2 regions of the Arthrobacter sp. AG367 genome follow, and region 2 is predicted to be linked to the other one. Evidence: predicted binding sites of a transcription regulator. Region 2 holds the regulator's gene; the other holds the start of a gene.

Region 1 (6,498 bases), on a different contig from region 2:
CGGTTCGCCTACGCTTCCGGCGTTCCCTGATGGAACCGTAGCCGCCACCGGCCGCCGTCGAGGACCCACAGGGAGCTGCGCAGCGTGGTGCCTGAGCGGGCGAAACTGCGGTAGGTCAGCAGGACCGCGCTGGTGCCGATGCGGTCAGCGCCCAGGATTTCGATATCGGTCCGTTCACCGGGATCCTCTTCGAGGGCCATCATCATGGCGTCCCGGGTCCAGACCCTTCCCGAGCTGCCAATCTCCATGAAGTCCGGGTGCAGCAGGACAGCCGTCCGGCCGATATCCCCCCGCACCAGTGGGCCCAGCAGCTCACGTTCGAGCTCTTCGACCAGCGCCTCAGGCGGGATGGCGCCGGCCTGTTGCGTTGCCTCGGCCATGTCAAGGGCGTCTGTGTCCAGTTCGCTGAACAGGTCAAGTTCATCGAAGGCCGGGAGCGGTTCAGGGGTGGCGCGCGGCCTGCCGGCGCCCGCGGCCGGTGCGCCGCCGCCGGCCCCTGGTACCGGGCGCCCAGGAGCAGCGGTCGGGATGTCCAGGGTGGCGGGCGGGAAGCCAATACCGGAGGGCTGCCCGTCGGCCGCATGTCCGGAGCCGGATGGGGTCGCAGCAGGTTGGTGTGCGGCTTCGTGGTGTGCAGCTGCGTGGTGCGCGCCAGGGTGGTGTCCGCCGGGGAACCCGGGCCCGGACCTTGCTGCCACGCCCTGCTGGTACGCCGTTGCCGCGGCCCTGGCCCGTTCGTCCGCAGCCTCGTTCAGCTCATGGCCGGCGTGGCCCTTGACCCACTCAAATGTGTAAACCCGGCCGGCCAGCTCGCGGTCGAGTTCCTTCAACAGTTCCACGTTCAGGACGGGTTTTCCGTCTGCCTTGCGCCAGCCCTTGCGCTTCCAGCCCGGCATCCATTTGGTAATTGAGTTGATCACGTACTGGCTGTCGCAAAGGATGCGCAGGTCCTCACCGGGCAGGTGGGCGGTGGCGCGCAGGAGGTCAAGGACAGCCATCAGCTCACCCTGGTTGTTGGTCCCGTGCGGCCAGCCCCCGGCCCGCCAGCAATCGTCATTCACATACCAGGCCCAGCCAGCCGGACCGGGATTTCCCAAGGCCGAACCATCAGCCGCTGCAGTAATCGTCACCAAACCATCCTGCCAGAAGCCACCGACATTGGACCGACGCCACAGCATCCCAGCCTGGGCGAGCTGCCGCACCCCTTCCGGCGCCCCGGCAGCGGGCTGTGCGAATGGTCGTAAGCGCAACTTTGACGGCCGAAGCGACAGGGGTTGGGAAAACGCTTACCGAAACTTCTTGACGTGAGCATGCCGGGCGCGACACAATCACTTCATCACTCGAGAAAACGGTTTCTGATCTTCGCCGGTCCGCGCATCACGGCGACCCCGGCGCACAAGGAGCCCATCCGGAAGGAACATCAATGACGATTCCAGTCGTAAGCCGGCGCCGCTTCCAGCTGGGCGCGGCCGCGCTGGCCCTCTCCATCCTGGCCACCGGCTGCGGGGCCCCCGGCGGTTCAGGCGACAACGGCCAGGTGACCTTGCGGTTCGCCTGGTGGGGCAATGAATACCTGAACGCACAGACAAACAAGGTCATCGCGGCCTTTGAGGCATCGCACCCGAACATCAAGATCAAAGCGGAGCCGGGAGAATGGTCCAGCTACTGGGACAAGCTGGCAACGAAGACCGCCGCCAACGATGCGCCCGACGTCATCCAGATGGACCAGAAATACATCGCCGAATACGGCGGCCGCGGGGCGCTGATGGACCTGTCCAGGCAAAACGGCATCGATACCTCAAAACTGGACAAGGAAGCGCTTGCGTCGGGCCAGTACGGGGGCGCCCAGTACGGGCTGAGCACAGGCCGGAACGCCTATGTCATCATGGCCAACACGAAAGTGTTCCAGGCAGCGGGAGTGCCCGTGCCGGACGACAAGACCTGGACGTGGAAAGACTTCGTGGACACGGCGGCGAAGATCAGCGCAGCAGGTGACGGGAAGAGTTACGGGGCCGCTTATGGCAGCAACGAAGCCGACCTGATCATCTGGCTGCGCCAGCACGGCGAGAATCTGTACTCAGGGGACGGCAAGCTCGACTTTGAAGCCGCGACTGCAGCGTCCTTCTGGGAACGGATCAAGGAACAGCGCGACTCCAAGGCCAGCCCGGCGGCCACCGTGGCAACCGAGGATGCAGGGGCAGGACTGGAGGAAAGCCTGTTCGGAACAAACCGGGTGGCCATGGCCTGGTGGTGGACCAACCAGCTTGGTTCCCTTGAAGCCACCACCGGCAGCAGCATAAAGATACTGCGGGCCCCCAGCGTCGACGGCGCCTCGGCCGGCAATGGCATGTACTACAAGCCCACCATGTTCTGGTCTGCATCCTCCCGTTCGAAGCATTCCCAGCAGGCCGCGGAGTTCATCAACTACCTCACCAACAGTCCGGAGGCGGGTGCCATCCTGATGACCGACAGGGGCGTCCCCACCAATCCGGACATCGTTTCGGGCATCACCCCGCAGCTTAAGCCGGCTGACACCACCGTGGTTGGATTCCTGAAGGACATAGCCCCGGACATCAAGGACGCACCGCCTGTCCCGCCCGTGGGTGCAGGGAGCGTCCAGAACGTCATCAGGAGGTACACGGATGAAGTGCTGTACGACCGGATGACCCCGCAGGCCGCGGCGGAAGCCTTCAAGAAGGAAGTCCAGGGGATGCTGGATTCGGCCCGGAAGTAACTCCCCTCCCACAGCTCCTTGTCCGGGCGGCCAAGCCGGCACAGGCCGCATCCGTGGCCGGGAACAAAACCTCCGGCACAAAAGTGCGGCCCCCTCGCAAACGAGGGGGCCGCACTTTGCGGTTGGCGGGAGAGGTCCCGGCAGGAGGGCTTAGAAGCCGCCCATGCCTCCCATGCCGCCCATGTCGTCTCCGCCTGCGGGGGCGGCGTTCTTCTCCGGCTTGTCAGCCACCACTGCTTCGGTGGTGAGGAACAGGCCAGCGATGGAAGCCGCGTTCTGCAGGGCAGAGCGGGTTACCTTGACGGGGTCGTTGACGCCGGCAGCCAGCAGGTCGACGTATTCGCCGGTGGCTGCGTTCAGGCCGTGGCCTGCGGGCAGGCCGCGGACCTTGTCCACCACGACGCCCGGCTCGAGGCCGGCGTTGAAGGCGATCTGCTTCAGCGGGGCGTCGATGGCAACGCGGACGATGTTGGCGCCGGTTGCTTCGTCGCCGGAGAGCTGCAGGTTGGCGAATGCCTTGGCACCGGCCTGGATGAGGGCCACGCCGCCACCGGCCACGATGCCTTCTTCAACTGCAGCCTTGGCGTTGCGGACTGCGTCCTCGATGCGGTGCTTGCGCTCCTTGAGCTCAACCTCGGTGGCGGCACCGGCCTTGATGACTGCAACGCCGCCGGCCAGCTTGGCCAGCCGCTCCTGCAGCTTCTCGCGGTCGTAGTCGGAGTCCGAATTCTCAATCTCGGCGCGGATCTGGGAAACGCGGCCGGCGATCTGGTCGGCGTCGCCGGCACCTTCAACGATGGTGGTCTCCTCCTTGGTGACAACAACCTTGCGGGCCTGGCCCAGGAGTTCCAGGCCGGCGTTCTCCAGCTTGAGTCCAACCTCTTCGGAGATGACCTGGCCGCCGGTGAGGACGGCGATGTCGGCCAGCTGGGCCTTGCGGCGGTCGCCGAAGCCCGGAGCCTTGACGGCGACAGACTTGAAGGTGCCACGGATCTTGTTGACGATCAGGGTGGCCAGGGCCTCGCCCTCGATGTCCTCGGCAATGATCAGCAGCGGCTTGTTGGACTGCATGACCTTTTCCAGGACAGCAACCAGTTCCTTGACGTTGGAGATCTTGGAGTTGACGATCAGGATGTACGGATCCTCAAGGACCGTTTCCTGGCGCTCGGCGTCCGTGACGAAGTAGGCGGAGATGTAGCCCTTGTCGAAGCGCATGCCTTCGGTGAGCTCGAGCTCCAGGCCGAAGGTGTTGGACTCCTCGACCGTGATAACGCCTTCCTTGCCCACCTTGTCCAGGGCTTCGGCGATGAGGGCACCGATTTCGTCGTCACCGGCGGAGATGGAGGCGGTGGCCGCGATCTCTTCCTTGGTTTCGATTTCCTTGGCGGAAGCCAGGAGTTCGCGGGTGACAGCCTCGACGGCCTTCTCGATGCCGCGCTTGAGGGACAGCGGGTCGGCGCCGGCGGCAACGTTGCGCAGGCCTTCCTTGACCAGGGCCTGTGCCAGGACGGTGGCCGTGGTGGTGCCGTCGCCGGCAACATCGTCGGTCTTCTTGGCAACTTCCTTGACCAGCTCAGCGCCGATCTTCTCGTAAGGATCGTCCAGCTCGATCTCCTTGGCGATGGAAACACCATCGTTGGTGATCGTGGGGGCGCCCCACTTCTTTTCGAGGACGACGTTGCGTCCACGCGGGCCGAGGGTGACCTTAACGGCGTCGGCGAGGGTGTTCAGGCCACGCTCAAGGCCGCGGCGTGCCTCTTCATCAAATGCAATGATCTTGGCCATAACGGCAGTAGTCCTTTCGGGACAGTCGTTAAGAATGAACCTTCGCTGCAGTGCCCGCGACGGACGATCCTTTGACGGCGGCCTCTGTATGCCTCCGGGAGGGGATCTCACTGAAGTGAGGTGTTTCTTTCGCTCCTCGTCCGGTGCCCCGCGCCGCCGGCCGGAACCAGGCTTTGCTTTAGCAGTCGGTACGTCAGAGTGCTAACTCAATAATTAGCACTCCCCAGGTGAGAGTGCAAGCGAAAAGACGCCGGACGGGCGGGTAGGGGCAGCGGCTTCGCCCAGGGCGATCAGCTTGAATGTCCGGCCGTCTCCCGGCCGGTGGGGGTGGGGTTGTTCTCGGGACCGTAGGTGAATACGGAGAAAACGGCGGTGGTGATATCCCCGTTGGAGTCGAAGGCAACCGGTCCTGACTCGCCGTCGTAATTGATGTCCGGATTGGCAGCAAGGCCGCCCAGGCACTCCTTGTACGTCAGGCACGGGGCGGGCGGGGCCGTTGCCCCCGGGGCAGGCGTCCCTGCGGAGGGCATCCCCTGGGATGTGGTCCTGCCTGATGCGGCGCCACCCGAAACCGGAACCAGGTTGGCGGCGATGGAGCGTCCGGCATCGTCCTGGGCCCTTGCCGCCGCCAGGGCCGCCAGGGTCACGGCGTCGTAGGTTTCAGCAGCATACGAGACGTCCTTCAGGGAAGGATCAACGGCCAGGAGCTTTCCCTGGAAGGCGGCGGTGGGCAGTTGGCCCGGGACGACGGCGCGGGCGCCGTCCAGGGCCCGGGAGGCGAGCCCTGATCCGTAGCGGGCAAAGGCGCCATCGCTGAGGAGAATTTTTGAACCCCTGAGGCCGGAGTTGTTCAGCTCGGCCAACGCGCCCTGCGCCCCTTCCCGGGCAACCAGGACCACGGCGTCAGGGCTGGCCTTGGCTGCGGAGCGTGCGGCTTCGGCGGCGGCGCCGGGCTTGAAGGCCGCTCCGGGCAGGACCGTCAGGCCGGACTGTTGCGCGGCTTTCGTGACGGCAGCCGACAGGTCCTTGCCGTAGGCACCTTCCTGGTACACCACGGTGATGCTGGCGGCCCCGGCGTCCTTGGCGAGTTTGGCCAGCACAGGACCTTGCGCGACGTCGGCCGCGGCCGTGCGGAAGTAGTAGCCTCCGCTGGCGATCCCGGAGAGGGCGGCAGCGGTGTTGGCCGGCGAGATGAGGGGTATGCGTGCGTGGGACAGGATGTCCACGGCCCCGGCCGCGTGGCTGGAATCGGTGGGTCCAATGACCACGTCCGCCTTGGCGGCCACCAGGTCCTTGGCCTGGCCTGCGGCTTCCTGGTCCGGATGCGCCGGCAGCAGCTCCACCGGCCGGCCTTTGTGTCCGCCGGCGGCGTTGATTTCCTGGATGGCCAGCTTGGCGGCCGCCAGCTGGGGCGCATTAAGGAAGGCATTGCCGCCGGTGTTGTCCAGGATCAGGCCCACCCGGAGGACGCCATCGCCGGAGGCTTCGACCGGGTCCACCCTGGCGTTGCCGCCGGCGCCCGAACATGCTGTGACCGCGAGGACTGCCCCCAGGGAAACGGCCAGCGCCGCTCGGCCGCGGACCGGGAAACGGTAAAACGGCATCACTGGGCGGGCCGGACGTTTTCTGCCTGGGGACCTTTTTCGCCCTCCCCGACTTCCAGCTGCACCCTCTGCCCCTCATCCAGTGCGCGGTAGCCCTCCCCCTGGATCGCGGACCAGTGGACAAAAACGTCATCACCGGAGCCGTCAACGGTGATGAAGCCATAGCCCTTTTCAGCGTTGAACCATTTGACGGTTCCCAGTGCCATGATGAACAACTCTTTCCGTTGGGGTTATGCAGCCGTGGGCGGAGCGGGTGCGGCTAGCGGTATCCGGCGCCAAGCACCACCACGAGCGGCACCTGGAATTCGGTGCTGTTCACCACGGTGGGGATGTTGAGCAGCCCGGCAAGCGCCTGTGCGTTTGCCAGTTGCTGGG
Region 2 (6,498 bases):
CTGACATCCGTGCCCAGGGCGGCTGCCGTCATGGGGATGTGCAGGGTGGCGTGCAGGTCGTCGCCCTCCCGCACGTAGGTGGCGTCATTGTTGACGCGGATCTCCACGTACAGGTCGCCGGCCGGACCGCCCGCGGGGCCGGCCTCGCCCTGGCCGGAGAGCTGGATCCGGGTTCCGGTGGCCACACCGGCAGGGACCTTGATGGTCAGCGACCGGCGGCTGCGGATACGGCCCTGGCCGCTGCACTCGTTGCAGGGATCCTTGATGACGGTGCCGAAACCTTCGCAGGTGCCGCAGGGGGCGGCCGTCATGACCTGGCCGAGGATGGAGCGGACGGCCCGCTGGACCTGTCCGCTGCCGCCGCAGATGTCGCAGCGTTCCGGATGGGTGCCGGGGCGGCAACAGGATCCGTCACAGGTGGGGCAGACCACGGCGGTGTCCACTTCGAGTTTCTTGTTCACGCCGAACACGGCGTCGCGGAGGTCGATCCGTACGCTGATCAGGGCATCCTGGCCGCGGCGGACACGGGAAGCCGGACCGGACGTGCCGCCGGCGCCGAAGAAGGTGTCGAAAATATCCTGGAACGCGAAGCCCTGGCCCGCGTAGCCTGCGCCGCCGAAACCGTTGTCGGTGCCGTTCTCATTGCCGGTGGTGTCGTAGATCCGGCGCTTCTGGGGGTCCGAAAGCACCTCGTAGGCGTGAGTTACTGCCTTGAACCGTTCCGATGCGTCCGCACCGGGGTTTACGTCCGGGTGAAGGGTGCGGGCCAGCTTGCGGTAGGCCTTTTTGATTTCTTCACCCGTCGCTTCGGGTGAGACTCCAAGGACGTCATAGTGGCTGCTCAAAGTTCGTATCTCTTCCTTGTTGTACTGCGTTCAGTTGGGCGGCCCGGCTCTTGCTTTCCGGCCGAAGCGCGCTCCGGCGGCCAAGAGTCAGGGCCCCAAAATCCTGGAAAGGTAGCGCGCCACTGCCCTGACGGCGGCCATGGTGGTGGGGTAATCCATCCGGGTGGGCCCGAGGATGCCTACTTTCGCCGAGCTGTCCGGACCGTAGGCAGTGGCCACCACGGAGGCCTCGGCAAGGCCGTCGTACGGGTTCTCCCGTCCGATGCTGACAGCGACGCCGCGGTGGTCCTGGGCCATTTCGCTCAACAGCCGCAGCATCACCACCTGTTCCTCCAGCGCCTCGAGCACCGGGCCGATGCTGAGGGGGAAGTCGACGTTGGACCTGGCCAGATTGGCGGTGCCGGCCATGACCATCCGGTCCTCCCGGCTGTTTTGCGCCAGGCCCTCCAGTCCGAGCGCCAATGCGTGTGCCGCCTGCCGCTGCGGGTGCGGGGTGGCGGCGACGACGGCGGGCAGCGCCTGGGCCAGTTGGCGCAGCGGTGTTCCGCCCAGTGCACCGAGGAACCGGGTGCGCAGTTCGGCCAGTGCGTCGTCGCCAAGGTCCTGCCCGACGTCGATCACCCGCTGCTCCACCTTGCCGCTGTTGGCGATCAGGACGACGAGGACCTTGCGCGGGGCGAGCAGGACGAATTCGATGTGCCGGACCAGTGCCCTGCTCAGGTGCGGATACTGCACCACGGCAACCTGGTTGGTCAGCTGCGACAGCAGCCGGACGGTCCTCTCCAGCACGTCGTCGAGGTCGTCCGCGCCTTCGAGCAGGGACTGGATGGCGCGGCGTTCGGCGGCCGAGAGCGGCTTGACAGCCGAGATTTGGTCCACAAAGAGCCGGTAGCCCTTGTCCGTGGGAATCCGGCCGGCACTGGTGTGCGGGGCGGTGATCAGCCCCTCGTCCTCCAGTGCGGCCATGTCATTGCGGATGGTGGCGCTGGAAACACCAAGATGATGCCGCTCCACCAGGGCCTTGGACCCAACCGGCTCGCGGGAGTGGACGTAGTCCTCCACGATGGCCCGCAGTACTTCCAGCTTGCGTGGCTCGCTCACTCTCCACCTCCATCCATGGTTCGGGGCGCATGCCCCTCCCGATGCAAACCCAGGGTTAGCACTCGACATGCCTAAGTGCTAACAGTCTATTATGCCTCGGCCCGTTGTTAGCATTGGTACCGCTCCGGGCGAAATTGCGGAGTTGAACACTAGCGCTAGGCGGATCAAATCCATGGATTACCGGAACTGGGGCCCACGCGGCATATCCGCTCCCGCACGGACGGAACTGCCTGAGGTCCCCGTGGAGCGCGGCATGGTGCTCGAGGAAGTGCAGTCGGGCTGGGTGGGTGCCGTGACCCGGGTGGAGAAATCCGGCGGCATGCATGTGGTGGCGCTGGAGGACCGCAGGGGAAAATCGCGTTCCTTCCGCCTTGGGTTCGGCTTCCTCCTGGAGGGCCGGCCGATCCGGCTGATGCCACCCGCCCCCCGGCCGGCCGCTGCCGGTCCCGCGGCGGGCAGGACGGCCTCGGGGTCCGTTCGGGTCGCCGGACAACGCGCCCAGGTGGCCAAGGCCAGCCGGATCTGGGTGGAAGGCAAGCACGACGCCGAACTGGTGGAAAAGGTCTGGGGAGACGACCTCCGGGTGGAGGGCATCGTCGTCGAGCCCCTGCACGGCATTGACGACCTTGCCGCAGCCGTCGCGGACTTCAGGCCGGGGCCTGGCCGCCGTCTTGGCGTCCTGGTGGACCACCTGGTTCCTGACTCCAAGGAGTCCCGCATCGCGGATGCCGTCATGGCCTCCCCGGGCGCCGCAGGCAACGTCCTGATCGTCGGTCACCCCTACGTGGACGTCTGGCAGGCGATCCGGCCCGCTGTCCTTGGCATCGACAAATGGCCGGCCGTGCCCCGCGGGCAGGACTGGAAGACGGGGATCCTGAAAGCCTTCGGCTGGCCCCACGCCACCAAGGAAGATGTCGGCCTGGGATGGCAGAAGCTGCTGGGCGCCGTGCGCACGTACGCGGACCTCGAAGCGTCGCTGCTGGGCAGGGTCGAGGAAGTCATCGATTTCCTGACCGTGCCGTGAAGGGCGGACGGCGTCCCGGGAACCAGTATTCTTGGTAGTGCGGTTCCTTGTTTCCTGAGGCACTGCGCACCGCGCCGGAATTGTAGTCAGCACCACTTGCACCTTCGAAGGAACAGACTGTGGCAGAAAACGCACGTGATCACAGGGACGGCCAGGGCCGTTCCGAGTACCATGGCGTCCCCGCCAACGCCCTGCCGCTTACGGCCAGCGAAGACCGCCAGTGGGCGACGCTGGCGCACTTCGGCGGGATCCTGGGGTGCGTCCCCTCGCTGCTGATCTACTTGATCTTCCGTGACCGCGGGCCATTTACCGCCCAGGAATCCAAGGAAGCGCTGAACTTCAGCCTGCCGCCCACCATCGCCGCGGTGCTGGCCAACATCCTGGTGTTCGTCCCCTACGTCGGGAACATCTTCGCGGTCATTGCCACGCTGATCTGGGTGGCGCTCACGTGCTTCTCCGTCGCGGCAGGGATCCACGTCAACCGGGGCCAGCCGCACCGCTACCAGTACAACCTGCGCTGGATCAAGTAAGGGCAACTGCCCGCGGGCCGGCTCTAGTCCGGCAGGATGCGGCGGACTACTGCGTCTGCCAAGAGCCTGCCCTTGAGGGTCAGGACCAGGCGTCCGCGGAATGCGGCAGCAGGATCAACCAGGCCGGCTGCGATCAGTCCGGCCACCTCGTGGCGTCCCCCGGCACTCAGCGTTGAGACATCCAGTCCCGACTGGAGGCGGGCCTCCAGCATGACCCGCTCCAGGTTCCTTGTTTCCGCGTCCAGGGTTTCCCTGCCGGCGGCGGGCGAAAGCCCCTGCGACAGCCGGTTCGCGTAAGCGGACGGGTGCTTAACGTTCCACCAGCGGACCCCGCCCATGTGTGAGTGCGCGCCCGGGCCGATGCCCCACCAGTCGTCACCCCGCCAGTATGCGAGGTTGTGGCGGCAGGCCTGCTCCGGAGTCCGCGCCCAGTTGCTGACCTCGTACCAGCCAAGTCCGGCTTCGGTGATCAGCTGGTCGGCGAGCTCGTACTTGTCGGCGTGGTCGTCGTCGTCGATTCCCGGGACTTCGCCGCGGCGCATCTGCGCGGCCAGCTTGGTGCCCTCCTCAACGATCAGCGCGTAGGCGCTGATGTGGTCCGGCCCGTAGGAAAGCGCCGTTTCGAGGGAGTGCCGCCAGTCGGCCAGCGACTCCCCCGGCGTCCCGTAAATCAGGTCCAGGCTGACAGCCAGTCCTGCCTCGCGCGCCCACTGCACCACCTGCGGCACCCGGCTGGGCGTATGGGTCCGGTCCAGCACCTTGAGCACGTGCGGAACCGCGGACTGCATCCCAAAGGACACCCTGGTGAACCCGGCGTCCTTGAGGACGGCAAGGGACTCCGGCGTGACGGAATCGGGGTTGGCTTCGGTGGTGACCTCGGCGCCGTCGTCAATGCCCCATTGGTCGATGGCGGCCCGGAGGATCAGGGCGAGGTCATCGGCCGGCAGCAGCGTGGGCGTGCCGCCGCCAAAGAAGACGGTGCTGAGCTTCCGGTCCGGCAGCCCTGAACGTGACAGCACAGCAGCCGCCAGCGACACCTCGGACACGGCGGTCTGGGCGTATGCGTCCTGGGACGCTCCGCCGCCAAGTTCCGTGGCGGTGTAGGTGTTGAAGTCGCAGTAGCCGCAGCGCACAGCGCAGAACGGGATGTGGACGTACAACCCGAAAGCCCGGGCCACCGCACCGTCCGCTGCCTGGGCAGGCAGCAGACCGTCCGACGGCGCCGGGTCGCCGAGGGGAAGAACGCTGGGCATCAGCGGGTCCCCCGCTGTGCGGTGGTCACTTCTTCTTGGCCTTGTCCTTCGATTCGTCGGTGGTCAGGGCGGCGATGAACGCTTCCTGCGGCACCTCCACTGTGCCCACCATCTTCATGCGCTTCTTGCCTTCTTTTTGCTTCTCCAGCAGCTTGCGCTTCCGCGAGATGTCACCGCCGTAGCACTTGGCCAGCACGTCCTTGCGGATGGCGCGGATGCTTTCGCGGGCGATGATCCTGGAACCGATCGCGGCCTGGATGGGCACTTCGAACTGCTGGCGGGGAATCAGTTCGCGCAGCTTGCCGGTCATCATCACGCCGTAGGCGTACGCCTTGTCCCGGTGCGTGATGGCGCTGAACGCGTCCACCTGTTCGCCCTGGAGCATGATGTCCACCTTCACCAGGTCGGCGGCCTGCTCGCCGTCGGCCTTCCAGTCCAGCGAGCCGTAGCCCCGGGTCTTGGATTTCAGGATGTCGAAGAAGTCGAAGACGATTTCCGCCAACGGCAGGCGGTAGCGGATTTCCACCCGGTCCTCGGAAAGGTAGTCCATGCCGCCCATGACGCCGCGGCGGGACTGGCACAGTTCCATGATGGCGCCGACAAATTCGTTGGGGGCCAGGATGGTGGCGGAGACCATGGGCTCGCGTACCTCGGCGATCTTCCCGGTGGGGTACTCGCTGGGGTTGGTCACCCGGACCACCTTCTTGTCCTCCAGGGTCACCTCGTATTCCACGTTCGGTGCGGTGGAGATGAGGTCGAGGTTGTATTCGCGCTCCAGGCGTTCGCGGGTGATCTCGAGGTGCAGGAGACCCAGGAAGCCCACGCGGAACCCGAAGCCGAGGGCAGCCGAGGTTTCCGGTTCGTAAACCAGCGCGGCGTCGTTGAGCATGAGCTTTTCGAGGGCGTCGCGGAGTACCGGATAGTCGGCGCCGTCCAGCGGATACAGGCCGGAGAACACCATGGGCTTGGCATCGGCGTAGCCGGGGAGGGACTCCGCCGCCGGCTTGGCCAGGTTGGTGACGGTATCGCCCACCTTCGACTGCCGGACGTCCTTCACGCCTGTGATCAGGTAGCCCACTTCACCGACGCCGAGCCCCTTGGACGGTGTGGGTTCCGGGGAGCTGACACCGATTTCCAGAAGCTCGTGCGAGGCCCTGGTGGACATCATCTGGATGCGCTCACGCGGATGGAGCATGCCATCCATCACACGCACGTAGGTGACCACGCCGCGGTAGGTGTCGTAGACCGAGTCGAAGATCATGGCACGGGCCGGGGCATCGGGGTTGCCCTTCGGCGCCGGCAGGTCGCGGACGATCTTGTCCAGGAGGGCCTCGACGCCGACGCCGGTCTTGCCGGATACGCGCAGGACGTCCTCGGGATCGCCGCCGATGAGGCTGGCCAGCTCGGCGGCGTACTTTTCAGGCTGCGCCGCCGGAAGGTCGATCTTGTTCAGCACCGGGATGATGGTGAGGTTGTTCTCCATGGCCAGGTACAGGTTGGCCAGCGTCTGGGCCTCAATGCCCTGCGCCGCGTCCACCAGCAGGATGGCGCCTTCGCAGGCCGCGAGTGACCGGGATACCTCGTAGGTGAAGTCCACGTGGCCGGGCGTGTCGATCATGTTCAGCGCGTAGCTGACGCCGTCCACCTCCCAGGGCATGCGGACGGCCTGGGACTTGATGGTGATGCCACGTTCCCGCTCGATGTCCATCCGGTCCAGGTACTGGGCCTTCATGTCACGCGCCTGG

What was found. The regulator HrcA, encoded in region 2, represses chaperone genes, less so after heat shock. The targets are predictions, from matches to a motif close to TTNGCACTCGNNNNNNNCGAGTGCNAA.
Region 1: a site for HrcA is predicted at 4,698-4,724, ahead of groL (chaperonin GroEL). Genes of this name have one in related genera too.

What each region holds. Positions count from the first base shown of each region.
Region 1 covers NZ_VIVE01000009.1:96,867-103,364, forward strand. The annotation lists gene FB478_RS18625 (ribonuclease HI family protein) at 9-1,130, opposite strand; gene FB478_RS18630 (ABC transporter substrate-binding protein) at 1,424-2,734, shown strand; gene groL (chaperonin GroEL) at 2,885-4,519, opposite strand; gene FB478_RS18640 (ABC transporter substrate-binding protein) at 4,810-6,123, opposite strand; gene FB478_RS18645 (cold-shock protein) at 6,123-6,329, opposite strand; gene FB478_RS18650 (LytR C-terminal domain-containing protein) at 6,383-6,498, opposite strand, start outside.
Region 2 covers NZ_VIVE01000001.1:584,998-591,495, forward strand. The annotation lists gene dnaJ (molecular chaperone DnaJ) at 1-845, opposite strand, end outside; gene hrcA (heat-inducible transcriptional repressor HrcA) at 933-1,946, opposite strand; gene FB478_RS02680 (DUF3097 domain-containing protein) at 2,119-2,970, shown strand; gene FB478_RS02685 (DUF4870 domain-containing protein) at 3,090-3,500, shown strand; gene hemW (radical SAM family heme chaperone HemW) at 3,524-4,753, opposite strand; gene lepA (translation elongation factor 4) at 4,779-6,498, opposite strand, start outside.